Regions from separate parts of the Thermobifida halotolerans genome, predicted to be linked through region 4. Evidence: riboswitches for the same ligand, from Rfam matches in the RefSeq annotation. Region 4 holds a riboswitch; each other region holds the start of a gene.

Region 1 (3,251 bases), 2.6 Mb from region 4:
GCGCCGACGAACCGGAGCGGTCCCTGGCCCAGCGGGCCGGGGGCGAGAAGACCTACCTGCCCCACCAGGCGTGGAAGTGGTGGACCGGCCCCTTGCCCTTGCCGACCTCGAGTTCGTCGGCGTGGCGCAGTGCCTCGGTGAGGTAGTCCTTGGCCTCGCGCACCGCCTGCGACCAGGTGGGCCGCTGCGGGCGCAGCGCCGCGACCGCCGAGGACAGCGTGCACCCGGTCCCGTGCGTGTTGGTGGTGGACACCCGTTCGGCGGTCAGGACCTCCGCGGGGGCGTCGGCCGACAGCAGCAGGTCGGTGCTGGTGGCGCCGGACAGGTGGCCACCCTTGAGCAGCACCCGCCGGGGGCCGAGGGCGAGCAGCCGCTCGGCCTGGGAGCGCATCTGCGCCTCGTCGGCGGCCTCGGCCTCGCCCAGCAGGTCGGCGGCCTCGGGCAGGTTGGGGGTGATCAGGTCGGCGCGGGGAAGCAGTTCGGTGCGCAGCGCCTCCACGGCGTCGGCGGCCAGCAGGCGGTCGCCGCTCTTGGCCACCATCACCGGGTCGACGACCACGTTGGGCAGGTCGTAGGCGTCGATCGCCGCGGCCACCACCTCGATGACCTCGGTGTTGGACAGCATGCCGATCTTGACCGCGTCCACCCGCACGTCGGTCAGCAGGGTGTCGAGCTGGCTGCGCACGAACGCGGCCGGAACGTCGTGCACCTCGCTGACACCGGTGGTGGTCTGCGCGACCAGTGCCGTCACCACCGTCATGCCGTAGCCGCCGAGCGCCGAGAACGCCTTCAGGTCGGCCTGGATGCCCGCTCCGCCGCTGGGGTCGGTGCCCGCGATGGACAGGATGTTGTGACTCACCGGGACGTCCCTCCGCTAGTACTACCTAGTTCAGGTTCAGCGGGTGTTCTCTCAGCCGACCGGGAGGGTCGGCACCCCGCGCCCACAGGGCAAGGCTAGCAACGCGACGCCGCCCCTCCGACGGCGCGGAGGGGCGGCGCGAGCGGTGCGGGAGGCCGGGAGAGGGCCTTCAGGGCGCCCCGGCCCGAGGGGGCCGGCGGCCTCGGCTCCCCGACGCCGGTACGGGCGGCGGGATCAGTGCAGGACCTCGTCGCTGTCCCCGGACCGGACGGAGGGAGAGGCGGGCCCGGACGGTTGCCCACCGCGGGCGGTCAGCCGGTACTCGACCAGGATGATGCCGATGACCAGGGCCGCGCCCACCAGGGCCAGCACGGCGCACAGCACGAGGTTGTCCTGGGGGGCCAGCAGGCCGCGGCCCTCGTCCTGCCACGGCCACAGCGCCCGCAGCGATCCGGCCAGCAGTCCCGTCATCACCACCAGGGTGAGGTGGTGGAACCGGTCCAGCAGCCACTGCAGCAGTTTGACGAACAGGGCCAGGCCGATGATCGCGCCCGCGGCGAAGGTGGCGATGTAGCCGAGGTCGCGGTTGTTGATCGCGTCCATCGTCGTGGTGTACAGGCCGAAGGTGAGCAGGAAGAACGAGCCCGAGACCCCCGGCAGCACCAGCGCGCAGATCGCGACCGAGGCGGCGCCCATGACGATGAGGGGGTTGGGCTCCACCTCGGAGGGGGGCAGGCCGGTCAGGAAGAACGCGGCCGCCGCCACCGCGAGCGCGATCAGGTAGTCGCCGATCCTCCAGTGCCGCCCGGACGCCGAGTAGGGCACCCACAGGGAGGCCAGCACCAGCCCGAAGAACAGGGCGTAGGACTCCTGGGGGTTGTGCTCGACCAGGGGGGCGAGCAGTCTCGCCGCGACCAGCACGGTCAGGGCCATGCCCACCAGCAGGGCGAGGATGGTCCCCCAGTCGGCCCTGCCGAACTCCTCGCGGGCGCGGGCCAGGCCCCTGCCGCGGACGAGGTCGGCGGCCAGCAGTCTGACCCCGCTGACCACGTGGCCCGCCGAGCCGATGAGCGTCTCGTAGACGCCGGTGATCAGCGCGACGGTTCCGCCGCTGATACCGGGGACGACTTCGGCGGTTCCGATGAGGCCGCCGCGCACGCCGTTGAGCAGATGGGTGCCGATTGACTTCGCCATGTCCTACTTCTCGTCGTGAAAGGGGAGTCGGGCACGTCCCGCACCGTGCCGGGGCGGGTGCGGGGTGTCGACGCCCAGCGGAAACGGAAGGGCTGCCTGGCGCGGTGCGCTCGCGGGGAGGTCGATGTGGTCCGGCAGGCAGGCACCAAGTGTAGGGCGGAGCGGGCTGACACGGCGACAGAGCCGCACCGCCGCCGTCGGCGCGGGTACAGCGGCGCGGTGCTCAGCCGGACAGCGCGTGCTGCGGTTCGCGGGCCACCCTGGAGGCCCACCGGTAGTCCTGCTTGCCCACGGCGGTCCGCCTGACCTCGTCCACCACGCGGATCGTGCGCGGCACCTTGAATCCGGCGAGTTGGACGCGGCAGTGGGAGCGCAGTTCCGCGTCGCTGGGCCGCCGCCCGGGAACCAGGGAGACCACGGCGCTGACCCGCTGGCCCAGCCGCTCGTCGGGGGCGGCGACCACGATGGCGTCGGCCACCCCCGGATGCGACTTCAGGACCGCCTCGACCTCCTCGGGGTAGACCTTCTCGCCGCCGGTGTTGATCACCGTGGACCCGCGGCCCAGCAGTTCGACGGACCCGTCCGCCGCGACGGTGCCGTAGTCGCCGGAGATCGCCCAGCGGCGGCCGTCGGCGTCCACGGGGAAGGTCTGCGCGGTCTTCACCGGGTCGTTGTAGTAGCCCAGCGGGATGCGTCCGGTGCGGGCGATGCGGCCGATCTGCTCGGAGCCGGGCGGCAGCGGGCGCAGCCGGTCGTCGAGGACGGCCACGCTCGCTCCCATGGAGAAGTAGCGCGTCTTTCCGTTGCCCGTCGCCGACGCCGCTCCGCACACGCCGGTCTCGCTGCCGCCGTAGCTGTCGTTGACGGTGATGTCGCGGCGCCAGGACCGCCACAGACGCCGCGCGGTGGGGGTGAGCGGGGTGCCGCCGGAGCTGACTGTGGTCAGCTCCGCGCACCGGCCGGGGCTGCGCAGCAGTTCCTGGGCGAGGGGGCGGGCCATCGCGTCGCCGACGCACTGCACGATCTGCGCGTTCTCGCGGTCGGCGAGTTCCACGATGCGGGTGGGGGAGAAGACGCGGTCGGTGTTGAGCACCGTCGTCGCCCCCCGGAACAGCATGCTCAGGGCGTTCCACTGGCCGGCGGCGTGCATCAGCGGTCCCAGCACCAGCATGCGCAGGGGGGTGGCGCGTGCGGCCCG
Region 2 (3,251 bases), 630 kb from region 4:
GAGCGCCTCGTCCACGCGCGCCCAGATCTCCGCGCGGGGCACACCCAGGTTCTCGGGTCCGAACGCGACGTCGTCCCCGGCGCGGGCCATCACCAGTTGGCTTTCGGGGTCCTGGGCCACCAGGCCGATCGCGCCGCGCCGCCGGGCCGCCGGCTCCCCGTCGACGAGCAGGCGGCCCTCCTGTTCCCCGTTGATGGCGCCGTCGGGTCCGGCGAGTCCGGCGAGCGCGTGCAGCAGGGTGCTCTTGCCCGCGCCGGACGCGCCCAGCAGCAGGACGCGCTCGCCCGGCTCGATCACCAGGTCGACATCGCGCAGCGTGTACTCGGCGCGCCCGGCGTGCTTCCAGCCCCAGCCGGAGAGTTCGACGCGCGCGCCGGGGCCGCCGTCGCGGTTCGCGGCGGACACCGGGTCATCCCCGCGCGGAGGGGAAGGGGGCCAGCGCCCCGGCCGCGGCCAGGCGCGTGGTGAGGACCCGGGAGCCCATTCCCGCGATGACGCCCGCGCTGATCAGCACGATCACCCCGTAGGCGATCTGGTGGGACAGCGGCCAGGTGATGTGGGAGGTGATGTTGTCCCGGATGGCCGGGGAGATTCCCCCGGCGACTCCCGCCAGGACGGCCGCGCCCATGCCCCAGCGGCGGTAGCCGAGGGCGAGGAAGGCCAGTTCGCTCAGCAGTCCCTGGAGGGCACCGGAGACCAGCACGGCCGTTCCCCACGCGGTGCCCAGGACCATCTCCAGGGAGGCCGCCGCCAGGGAGGTCAGCAGGGCGGCACCGGGTTTGCGGATGATGAGCCCGCCGAGGACTCCGGGCACCATCCACATGCCGTAGAGGACGGCCTGGGCGGGCGGGAAGAAGGCGAACAGGCCGGTGGTGGCGCTCCACAGCGCGCTCCACAGCCAGAACACGATGCCGACGGCGACGCCGATGACGGCGGCCACCACGATGTCCACGGTGCGCCAGTTCAGCAGGGTCTTGAGGTCTCGCCCGGACTGGGGGTCGGCCGGGGTGGTCATGGTCGTCGTCCCTTCGCGCATGACGGAGGGCTCTGCGGCCAAGAGCGCACACCGGCGGTGTGGGTGGTGCGCACCGGGAGCACCGGTGCGCGAGAGCACGCCACCGGTGGCGGTTCCCACGACTTCCTTCGCTGGCATTACCCAGATCAGGTGTGTAAGGGTCTGCGGCTGTGCCGCACTCTCAGCGCTGAGGCGCTCCCCTGTCGTTCGGTTGTCCCCATCATTATGGCCGTACGCCCGCGCCGCGGGTCAAGCCGCCCCGGCCGTTTCCCGGTCCGGGCCGCCGCGGCGGTGTGGCGTTCGGGGCGGGTGGGGTCGCGGTTCCTCTCGGGGCGGAAGACGGGTCAGCGGCCGGTGGCCGGGAAGGGCGGCCGTGGGCGCGGTACCAGGCCGCGGTGTCGGCGACGGTCTGTTCGAGGGGACGCACGACGACGCCGAGCAGCGCTTCTCCGCCCCCTGGCCTCCGACGAGGTCGCCGCCCCCAGCGACATGGCTGGCCGACTGCTCGGCGCGCACCCCCGCCCGTCCAGGCGCTGCTGAGCCCGGCCCGCGCGGGCCGGGCGGGCCGGGCGGGCCGGGCGGATCAGCGCAGCACCAGACCGCCGATCCCGGTGGCGGGCTCGGGGACCACGGCCACGCCCATCTCGGCCGGATGGGTCAGCAGCGGGTGCCTGGGCCGCACCCGGACCGTGTAGCCGCACGCGCCCGCGCGGTCCAGCGGGACCGTCCCGGCGAAGCGCACCAGGGGTGGCGCGACGTCCCGGTCCTCCAGGGGCGTCAGTTCGGTGAAGGACGGCTCCACCAGTTCGTCGGCCTCGTCGACGCGGCCCAGGGCCACCTCCACGCTCAGGTCCTCGGGGTCGATCCCGCCCAGCACGAGGGTGGCCCGCACCACGAGCTCTCCGTCGAGCTGCGGCGGTCCGTCCTTGCCGGCCACCTCGACGTGCTCGATGCGCACCCCCGGCCAGGCGTGCAGGACCCGCCGCTTCCAGGCCGCCAGCTCGCGGGCGCCGCGCTGCCCGTCGGCGACGAGCCGCCGGGAGGAGACCGCGGCGGGCTGGTAGAGGCGCTCCACGTACTCGCGGACCATGCGGGTGGCCAGCACCTTGGGCCCCAGCGAGACCAGGGTGTGCTTGACCATCTCCAGCCACCGCTTGGGCAGTCCGGCCTCGTCCCGGTCGTAGAACAGCGGCGCGACCTGCTCCTCGAACAGGTCGTACAGTGCCGCGGCCTCGATGTCGTCCCGCCGGTCGGGGTCGCTCACGCCGTCGGCGGTGGGGATCGCCCAGCCGTTGGAGCCGTCGAACCACTCGTCCCACCAGCCGTCGCGGACCGACAGGTTGAGGCCGCCGTTGAGCGCGGACTTCATACCGGAGGTGCCGCACGCCTCCAGCGGGCGCAGCGGGTTGTTCAGCCACACGTCGCAACCGCGCACCAGCGCGGCCGCCAGCGCCATGTCGTAGTCGGGCAGGAAGACGATGCGGTCCCGCACCCGGGGGTCGTCGCCGAAGCGCACGATCTCCTGGATGAGCCGCTTGCCGCCCTCGTCCGCGGGGTGCGCCTTGCCCGCGATGACGATCTGGACGGGCCGCTCGGGGTGGCGCAGCAGCGCGGCGAGGCGCTCCCGGTCCCGCAGCATCAGGGTGAGCCGCTTGTAGGAGGGCACCCGGCGGGCGAAGCCGACGGTGAGGACGTCGGGGTCGAGCGCGTCGTCGATCCAGGCGAGTTCGGCCTCGGTGGCCCCGCGCTGCCGCCACGAGACGCGCAGCCGCGCACGGACCTCGGCGACCAGGCGTTCGCGCAACCGGCAGCGCATCCGCCACAGTTCGTCCTCGCCCTTGTCGACGATCCGCTCCCAGCCGCGGGGCGTGTCGAACTCCTCGGGGTCGGCGACCAGGGACCGGGCCGTCTCCATCCCCTCCTCCGACACCCAGGTGGCCGCGTGCACGCCGTTGGTGACCGAGGTGATGGGGACCTCGTCGACGTCGAAGCCCGGCCACAGCCCGCCGAACATCTCTCGGCTGACCGCGCCGTGCAGGCGGCTGACCCCGTTGACCCGCTGGGCGAGCCGCATGCCCATCACGGCCATGTTGAACACGTCCGGGTCGCCGCCCGGGTAGGTCTCGGCTCCCAGTGCCATGACCCGCTCGACGGGCAGCCCGGGCAGGGCGACCGGGCCGCTGAAGTGGCGCTCCACCAGGTCCCGGGGGAACCGGTCGATTCCGGCGGGCACCGG
Region 3 (3,251 bases), 1.8 Mb from region 4:
TCACTGCTGTGGGTTGGTGCGGCGGTCGCCTCACGGCGGAGTGCGCAACGCGGCTCCGGAGACCGTCCGGGACGCCACCGAGGTGGTGTCCGGACGCGGTATTCCGCGAAGGCTAAGGGTTGGAGCCCGGGGGACACTTGCTACCGCACCGACCCACACCCTGCACAACAGGGTGGCTACTCGCATCATTCCCCAGCCGGAAACTTTTTTCTCCCGCGCCTCCGGTGCGCCCGAGAGGGCTCCACCGGGTGGCGGGCACCGGGTTCGGGACCTTTGGCAGTGGTAATCGAGTCGTTCGGCGCGGCGCCCCCGCACCGGGGCCGCTACGGTCGAAGGGAGGAGACAGAACCAGGGAGGCAGCCATGCCGCAGGCGAGCACGCCTGACCCGATCAGGGTGTTTCTGGTCGACGACCACGAGGTGGTGCGCAGAGGCGTCGCCTCGCTGCTGGAGGACGAGGGCGACCTGCGGGTGGTCGGCGAGGCCGGTACCGCGGAGCGGGCGCTGCACCGGATTCCCGTGGTCAGGCCGGACGTGGCGGTGCTCGACGTGCGGCTGCCCGACGGTTCCGGGGTCGAGGTGTGCCGCGAGATCCGGTCCGGTCACCCCGAGATCGCCTGCCTGATGCTCACCTCCTTCGCCGACGACGAGGCGCTGTTCGAAGCGGTCATGGCGGGCGCCGCCGGATACGTGCTCAAGCAGATCCACGGATCCGACCTGGTCGGAGCGGTGCGCACGGTCGCGGCGGGCGGTTCGCTGCTCGATCCGCGAAGCACCGGACGCATGCTGGAGCGGCTGCGTGAGAACAGCGGCAGGCCCGACCCGCTCGCCGTGCTCACCCCGCAGGAACGGCAGATCCTCGACCTCATCGGGGAGGGCCTGACCAACCGGCAGATCGGGGAGCGGCTCTTCCTCGCGGAGAAGACCGTGAAGAACTACGTCTCCAGCCTCCTGGGGAAGCTCGACCTCAAGCGTCGCACCCAGGCGGCGGTGCTCGTCGCGCAGTTGCGGGCGAAGAACGAGATCTGACTCTCCCCGGGAGGACAGAGCGCTCAGAAGGGAAAACACGCATGAACGTGGAGGGGCACAACGCGGTCGCCACCGACACGGCCGGGTTGGAGGTGCTCGCACGGGAGGAGTGCCTGCGGCTGCTGTCCCAGGCCCCGATCGGACGCATCGTCTTCACCGACCAGGCGCTCCCCGCCGTCCAGCCGGTCAACTTCGCCATGCTGGGAACGGACATCATCATCCGCACGTCGCCCGGGTCCAAGCTCGCGCAGGCCACCCAGGACACGGTGGTCGCGTTCGAGGTGGACGACTACGACGTGACGGAACGCACCGGCTGGTCGGTCATGGTGATCGGTCTCGGCCGGGCGGTCGACGACCCCGCGGAGCGGGCGGTGCTGGAGGCGCTGCCGCTGAACCCCTGGGCGCCGGGGTCCCGTTCGCACTACATCCGCATCGTGACCGACATCGTCACCGGGCGGCGCATCCCGACGAGGCGCTGACCTCCTCCGCGGCTCCTCCGTCGATCCCCCTTCCCCGGGGCCGGCGGCGACCGCCCGCTCGGCCGGTCCGGCGGCCATCGCGTACCCCTCACTGTCGGACGCGGAGCGGAACGGCTAGAGTGGCGGACGTAACCACGCGGGGTGTCCCATACGGGGACTGAGACGGGCCGCGGGCCCGAACCCGTCGAACCTGATCTCGTTAGCACGAGCGGAGGAACGGTGGGCGTACTTCCTGTTGCCGCCGATGAGACCGGCTTCACCGCCGACCTGGGGCGTCGGCACTCGGACCTGTTCGAAGCCTTCTACCAGCATCCCTTCCTCAAGGGCATGCGCGAGGGAACCCTGGCCAAGGAGCAGGTGCTGCACTACGTCGGTCAGGACCACCAGTACCTGACCGCCTACGTCCGCTGCTACGGCCTGGGACTGGCGCTGTCGCCCGACCGGGAGTGGATGCGGTTCTTCCACGACAGCGCCGCCTTCATCCTCGGTGAGGAGAGCCGGGCACACGAGGCGCTGTGCGAGTACGCGGGCGTCTCCTACGAGGAGGCGCAGGTCGACCGGCTCGCTCCCAGCGCGCAGGCCTACATCAACCACATGACGGCGGCGGGGCACGACACGCTCGGCGTGCTGCTGGCCGCGCTGCTGCCGTGCCCGTGGACCTACCTGTGGGCGGCGAGGCGTTTCACCGAGGAGACTCCTCTCGCCGCCGACCACCCCTTCCACGGCTGGTGGGACTTCTACGTCGAGCGTTCCATGACGGAGAAGCTCCTCACGCTGCGTTCCCGGCTGGACGTGCTGGCCGCCGAGGCCGGTCCCGCCGAGCGGGAGCGGATCGAGCGTGCGTTCGTGGCCAGCTGCCACTACGAGGTGCGGTTCTGGGAGATGGCGTGGTCCCTGGAGGACTGGACTCCTCCGAACGGGACCTGATTCTTCTGGAGGGTGTGCCGGTCCGCGCGGCCGGCACACCCCGGGCCGTCCCGTCGACGGTGGCTACAGCGGCAGGCCCTCACCCAGCAGACCCTTGCCCACCAGGCCCTCCGTGGACAGGCCCAGCGACTTGGCGGGGTCCTCGGCGGCGGGCTGCGCGGGAGCGGCGCCGCGCTGCGGCACGACGCCCGGCGCGGAGCCGGTGACCGAGCCGACGGTGTCGCTGGTGGAGGTCTGCTCGGTGGCCCCGCCGAGGAGCGACTCGACCTCACCCTGGTGGACCATGGACTGGTGCTCGATCTCGTCGAGCATGACCTGGAGGGTGTCCTTACCCTCGGGCAGCACGGCCAGGTCGCCCGACACCATCGGCTCGTCCTCGGACTCCACGACCGGCGCGCTCATGTCGACGATCTCGTTTCCGGCCAGGTCGCCCGGCAGCGAGTCCGTGGGAAGCTGCTCGCCGGGCAGGCTGACGCCCATCCCGTCGAGCGGGTTGGTGAGGTCGTCGGCGGTCGGTGCGGCGGCGGAGGCGACGCCGCCGCCCAGGGCGAGGAGACCGGCGGTTCCCGCGGAGAGGACGAAGGTCTTCACGGCGGAGCGGATGAATTCGGACACGGGGATTCCTCCCTGATCGTTGTGAAGGGAATGACACGAGATGTGCGACCGTGCGCTGGAGTCTGCGTGTGGGTGCGCGATTCCGTTGCGCCGGCGCGTCAGCCGAGGGGTTCGACGGGCCGCCCGGCTGACCTGAACCCCGCGATGGACGGGTGCGCGGAACTCAGGTCAACCCCCAGAGCGGGCTGGGAACGCGGGCCGG
Region 4 (3,251 bases):
GCGTCCCGGCTTGGTGGGGGTGGCCCACGCCGGACCGACGCAGAAGTAGTCGACGCCCTCCTCGCGGTCGGCCGCCGCGGCCAGTTCCGCGGTGTTGGTGGAGCGGCCGATCAGCGGGCGGTCGCCGAGGATCGCGCGGGCGTGGTGCACCGGAAGGTCGCGCTGGCCCAGGTGCAGCACGTCGGCGTGGACCGCGTGGGCGATGTCGGCGCGGTCGTTGACCGCCACCAGCGCCCCGTGGCGCTCGCACGCCTCGCGCACGGTCTCCAACGCGGTGATCTCCTTGCGCACGTCCAGGTTCCTGTCGCGCAGTTGCACGATGTCCACGCCCCCGGCCAGCACCTCCTCGAGGAACTCGGCGAGGTCGCCCCGCTCGGTGCGGGCGTCGGTGCACAGGTACAGCCGGGCTGCGGCGAGCCGTTCCCGCAGGGTCTGGTCCACGTCTTCCCTCCGTCGCTCCTGGCGCCGGGACCACCGTGCCGCGGAGGGTTCCCGGCGCCGACCATCTACAGCAGCAGCGCCTGGGCGCGGCGGCGCACCTCGGTGCCGCGGTTGGACCGGATGGCCTCGATGGGGGTGCCCGGGAGGCTGTCGTCAGCGGTGAACATCCAGCGCAGCGCCTCCTCCTCGGTGAGGCCGCTGTCGGCCAGGAGGGTGAGCGTCCCCTGCAGGCCCTTGGGGGTGGTGCCGTCGACGACGAACGCGGCGGGCACCGAGACCTCCCCCGCCCGGGTGGCGCCCAGCAGCTTGTGTTCGCGGATCATCTGCTTGACGCGGTTGGGGCTGACGTTGAGCGCCGCGGCCGCCTGCCTGAGCGTGAGCCACTCACCCACGAGAGCATCGGTGTCACGATCGATCTGGGTCACGGCTCCAATCTCCCACACCCCGCGCCCGGACGCCTCCCCTCACCGCCCGTGATCGCTTTGGGCGTACTCATCGGGTCTTTTCCCCGCCTGTGCGTGGGCGACCTAGAATGCGGACGGAAGCGAAATCCCCGCGGGAGCCGGGTGGAACCCGGCTGAGAGGGAGGCTGCCAGCCTCCGACCGCAGAACCTGATCCGGGTCATACCGGCGAAGGGAGTGGAGCGTTGTGGACACGCGCTCATCCCCGGACGTACTGGTCGTCGGGGGCGGGCTGATCGGTCTGGTCACCGCCTGGCGGGCGTCCCGCCTGGGCATGCGGGTGACCGTGGTCTGCGCCGAGGAGCCGGGCGCCGCGTCGGGGGTGGCCGCGGGCATGCTGACCCCCGCGACCGAGGCGGTCTTCGGCGAGGAGTCGCTGATGCGCTTCGGGCTGTGCTCCCGGGACCGCTACCCCGGCTTCGTCGCCGAGCTCGCCGAGGACACCGACGTCGACCCGGGCTACCGCACCGAAGGCACCCTCCAGGTGGCCTTCGACCCCGACGACCTGGCCACGCTCACCGAACTGGGCGAGGTGCGCGACCGGCTCGGCGTCAGGACCGAGCGTCTCACCTCGCGTGAGTGCCGCCGTCTCGAACCGATGCTGGCCCCCTCGGTGCGCGGCGGCATCCTGGCGCCTGACGACCACTCGGTGGACCCGCGCCGCCTGGCCGCGGCGCTGCGCTCGGCCGCCGCGGCGCGCGGCGCGGTGTTCGTGACCGACCGGGTCACGCGGGTGGTGGTCGACGGCGGCACCGTGCGCGGCGTGGCCCTGGGCGGCGGCGCCACCGTCGACGCGGGCCAGGTGGTGCTCGCCGCGGGCGTGTGGACCTCCCGGATCGCCGGACTGCCCGCCGGTGTGGTGCCCCCGCTACGGCCGGTCAAGGGGCAACTGCTGCGGCTGCGCACCCCGGCCGGGGCGGAGCCGGTCGTGGCCCGCACGGTGCGCGGCCTGGTCAGGGGCTCTCCCGTCTACCTGGTGCCGCGCGCCGACGGTGAGATCGTCCTGGGCGCCACCCAGGAGGAGATGGGCTTCGACACCCGGCTGACCGTCGGCGGGGTCTGGGAGATCCTGCGCGACGCCCGCGAACTGGTTCCCGGGGTCACCGAACTGGAGATCGCCGAGACCTGCGTGGGGCTGCGCCCCGGCCCGCCCGACAACGAGCCGCTGCTGGGGCCCACCCGGGTGCGGGGACTTCACCTGGCCGTCGGGCACTTCCGGCACGGGGTGCTGTTCACCCCGGCCACCGGGGACGCCATGGCCGAGGCCCTGGCCACGGGGCGGCTGCCCGGGTACGCCGACCATCTCGCGGCGGATCGCATCCCGTCCGCCACCTCACCATCGGAAGGGGTCGAACGACCGTGAACGCGATCATCAACGGCGAGGAGCGCCGACTCGATCCGGACACCACCGTGGCCGACGTGGTGCGCTCACTGACCAGCGCGGAGTCCGGGGTGGCGGTCGCGCTCAACGACGACGTGGTGCCCAGGACCGCCTGGGCGCAGACCGTGGTGTCCCCCGGCGACCGGGTCGACGTGCTCACCGCGGTCCAGGGAGGCTGACATGACCGACACCGTGGCCGAGACACCCCGCTCCGGCGTCGCCGAGGATCCCCTGGTGATCGCCGGGCAGAAGTTCGGTTCCCGGCTCATCATGGGCACCGGTGGCGCGCCGTCGCTGCGGGTGCTGGCCGACGCGCTGCGCGCCTCCGGCACCGAGCTGACCACCGTGGCGATGCGCCGGGTCGACCCGAGCGCCCAGGGATCGGTCTGGGACGTGCTGCGGGAGAACGGCATCCGGCCGCTGCCCAACACGGCGGGCTGCTTCACCGCGGTCGACGCCCTGCGTACCGCCCGGCTGGGCCGCGAGGCGCTGCGGACCGACTGGGTCAAGCTGGAGGTGGTCGCCGACGAGCGCACCCTGCTACCCGACCCGGTGGAGCTGCTGGACGCCGCCGAGCGGCTGGTGGACGACGGATTCACCGTGCTCGCCTACACCAACGACGATCCCGTGCTGGCCCGCCGGCTGGAGCAGGCGGGCTGCGCCGCGGTGATGCCGCTGGGCGCGCCGATCGGTTCGGGGATGGGCATCCGCAACCCGCACAACATCGAACTGATCGTGGAGGAGGCGGGAGTGCCCGTCATCCTGGACGCGGGGATAGGCACCGCCAGTGACGCGGCGCTGGCGATGGAACTGGGCTGCGACGCGGTGCTGCTGGCCACCGCGGTCACCCGGGCGCACGACCCGGTGCTGATGGCGCACGCCATGCGCGAGGCGGTGTCCGCCGGGCGGCGGGCGCGGCTGGCCGGACGCATCCCGGTCCGGCGCTACGCGCACGCCTCCTCGCCGG

What was found. Region 4 has a riboswitch for thiamine pyrophosphate ahead of thiO (glycine oxidase ThiO). Riboswitches for the same ligand answer to the same signal wherever they lie in the genome.
Region 1: linked by a shared signal. The riboswitch ahead of thiD (bifunctional hydroxymethylpyrimidine kinase/phosphomethylpyrimidine kinase) and the one ahead of thiO (glycine oxidase ThiO) in region 4 are both predicted to bind thiamine pyrophosphate.
Region 2: linked by a shared signal. The riboswitch ahead of NI17_RS23915 (ECF transporter S component) and the one ahead of thiO (glycine oxidase ThiO) in region 4 are both predicted to bind thiamine pyrophosphate.
Region 3: linked by a shared signal. The riboswitch ahead of tenA (thiaminase II) and the one ahead of thiO (glycine oxidase ThiO) in region 4 are both predicted to bind thiamine pyrophosphate.

The regions. Positions count from the first base shown of each region.
Region 1 covers NZ_CP063196.1:3,148,194-3,151,444, reverse strand. Annotated here, with positions in the region: gene thiD (bifunctional hydroxymethylpyrimidine kinase/phosphomethylpyrimidine kinase) at 53-859, opposite strand; TPP riboswitch at 850-948, opposite strand; gene NI17_RS14105 (DUF368 domain-containing protein) at 1,094-2,053, opposite strand; gene NI17_RS14100 (acyl-CoA synthetase) at 2,277-3,251, opposite strand, start outside.
Region 2 covers NZ_CP063196.1:5,407,364-5,410,614, reverse strand. Annotated here, with positions in the region: gene NI17_RS23920 (ABC transporter ATP-binding protein) at 1-405, opposite strand, end outside; gene NI17_RS23915 (ECF transporter S component) at 410-1,015, opposite strand; TPP riboswitch at 1,122-1,227, opposite strand; gene glgP (alpha-glucan family phosphorylase) at 1,599-3,251, opposite strand, start outside.
Region 3 covers NZ_CP063196.1:4,264,419-4,267,669, reverse strand. Annotated here, with positions in the region: gene NI17_RS19150 (response regulator) at 363-1,028, shown strand; gene NI17_RS19145 (pyridoxamine 5'-phosphate oxidase family protein) at 1,070-1,507, shown strand; TPP riboswitch at 1,635-1,742, shown strand; gene tenA (thiaminase II) at 1,727-2,434, shown strand; gene NI17_RS19135 (hypothetical protein) at 2,498-3,049, opposite strand.
Region 4 covers NZ_CP063196.1:582,074-585,324, reverse strand. Annotated here, with positions in the region: gene thiE (thiamine phosphate synthase) at 1-441, opposite strand, end outside; gene NI17_RS02605 (Rv2175c family DNA-binding protein) at 507-866, opposite strand; TPP riboswitch at 987-1,097, shown strand; gene thiO (glycine oxidase ThiO) at 1,091-2,266, shown strand; gene thiS (sulfur carrier protein ThiS) at 2,263-2,463, shown strand; gene NI17_RS02590 (thiazole synthase) at 2,465-3,251, shown strand, end outside.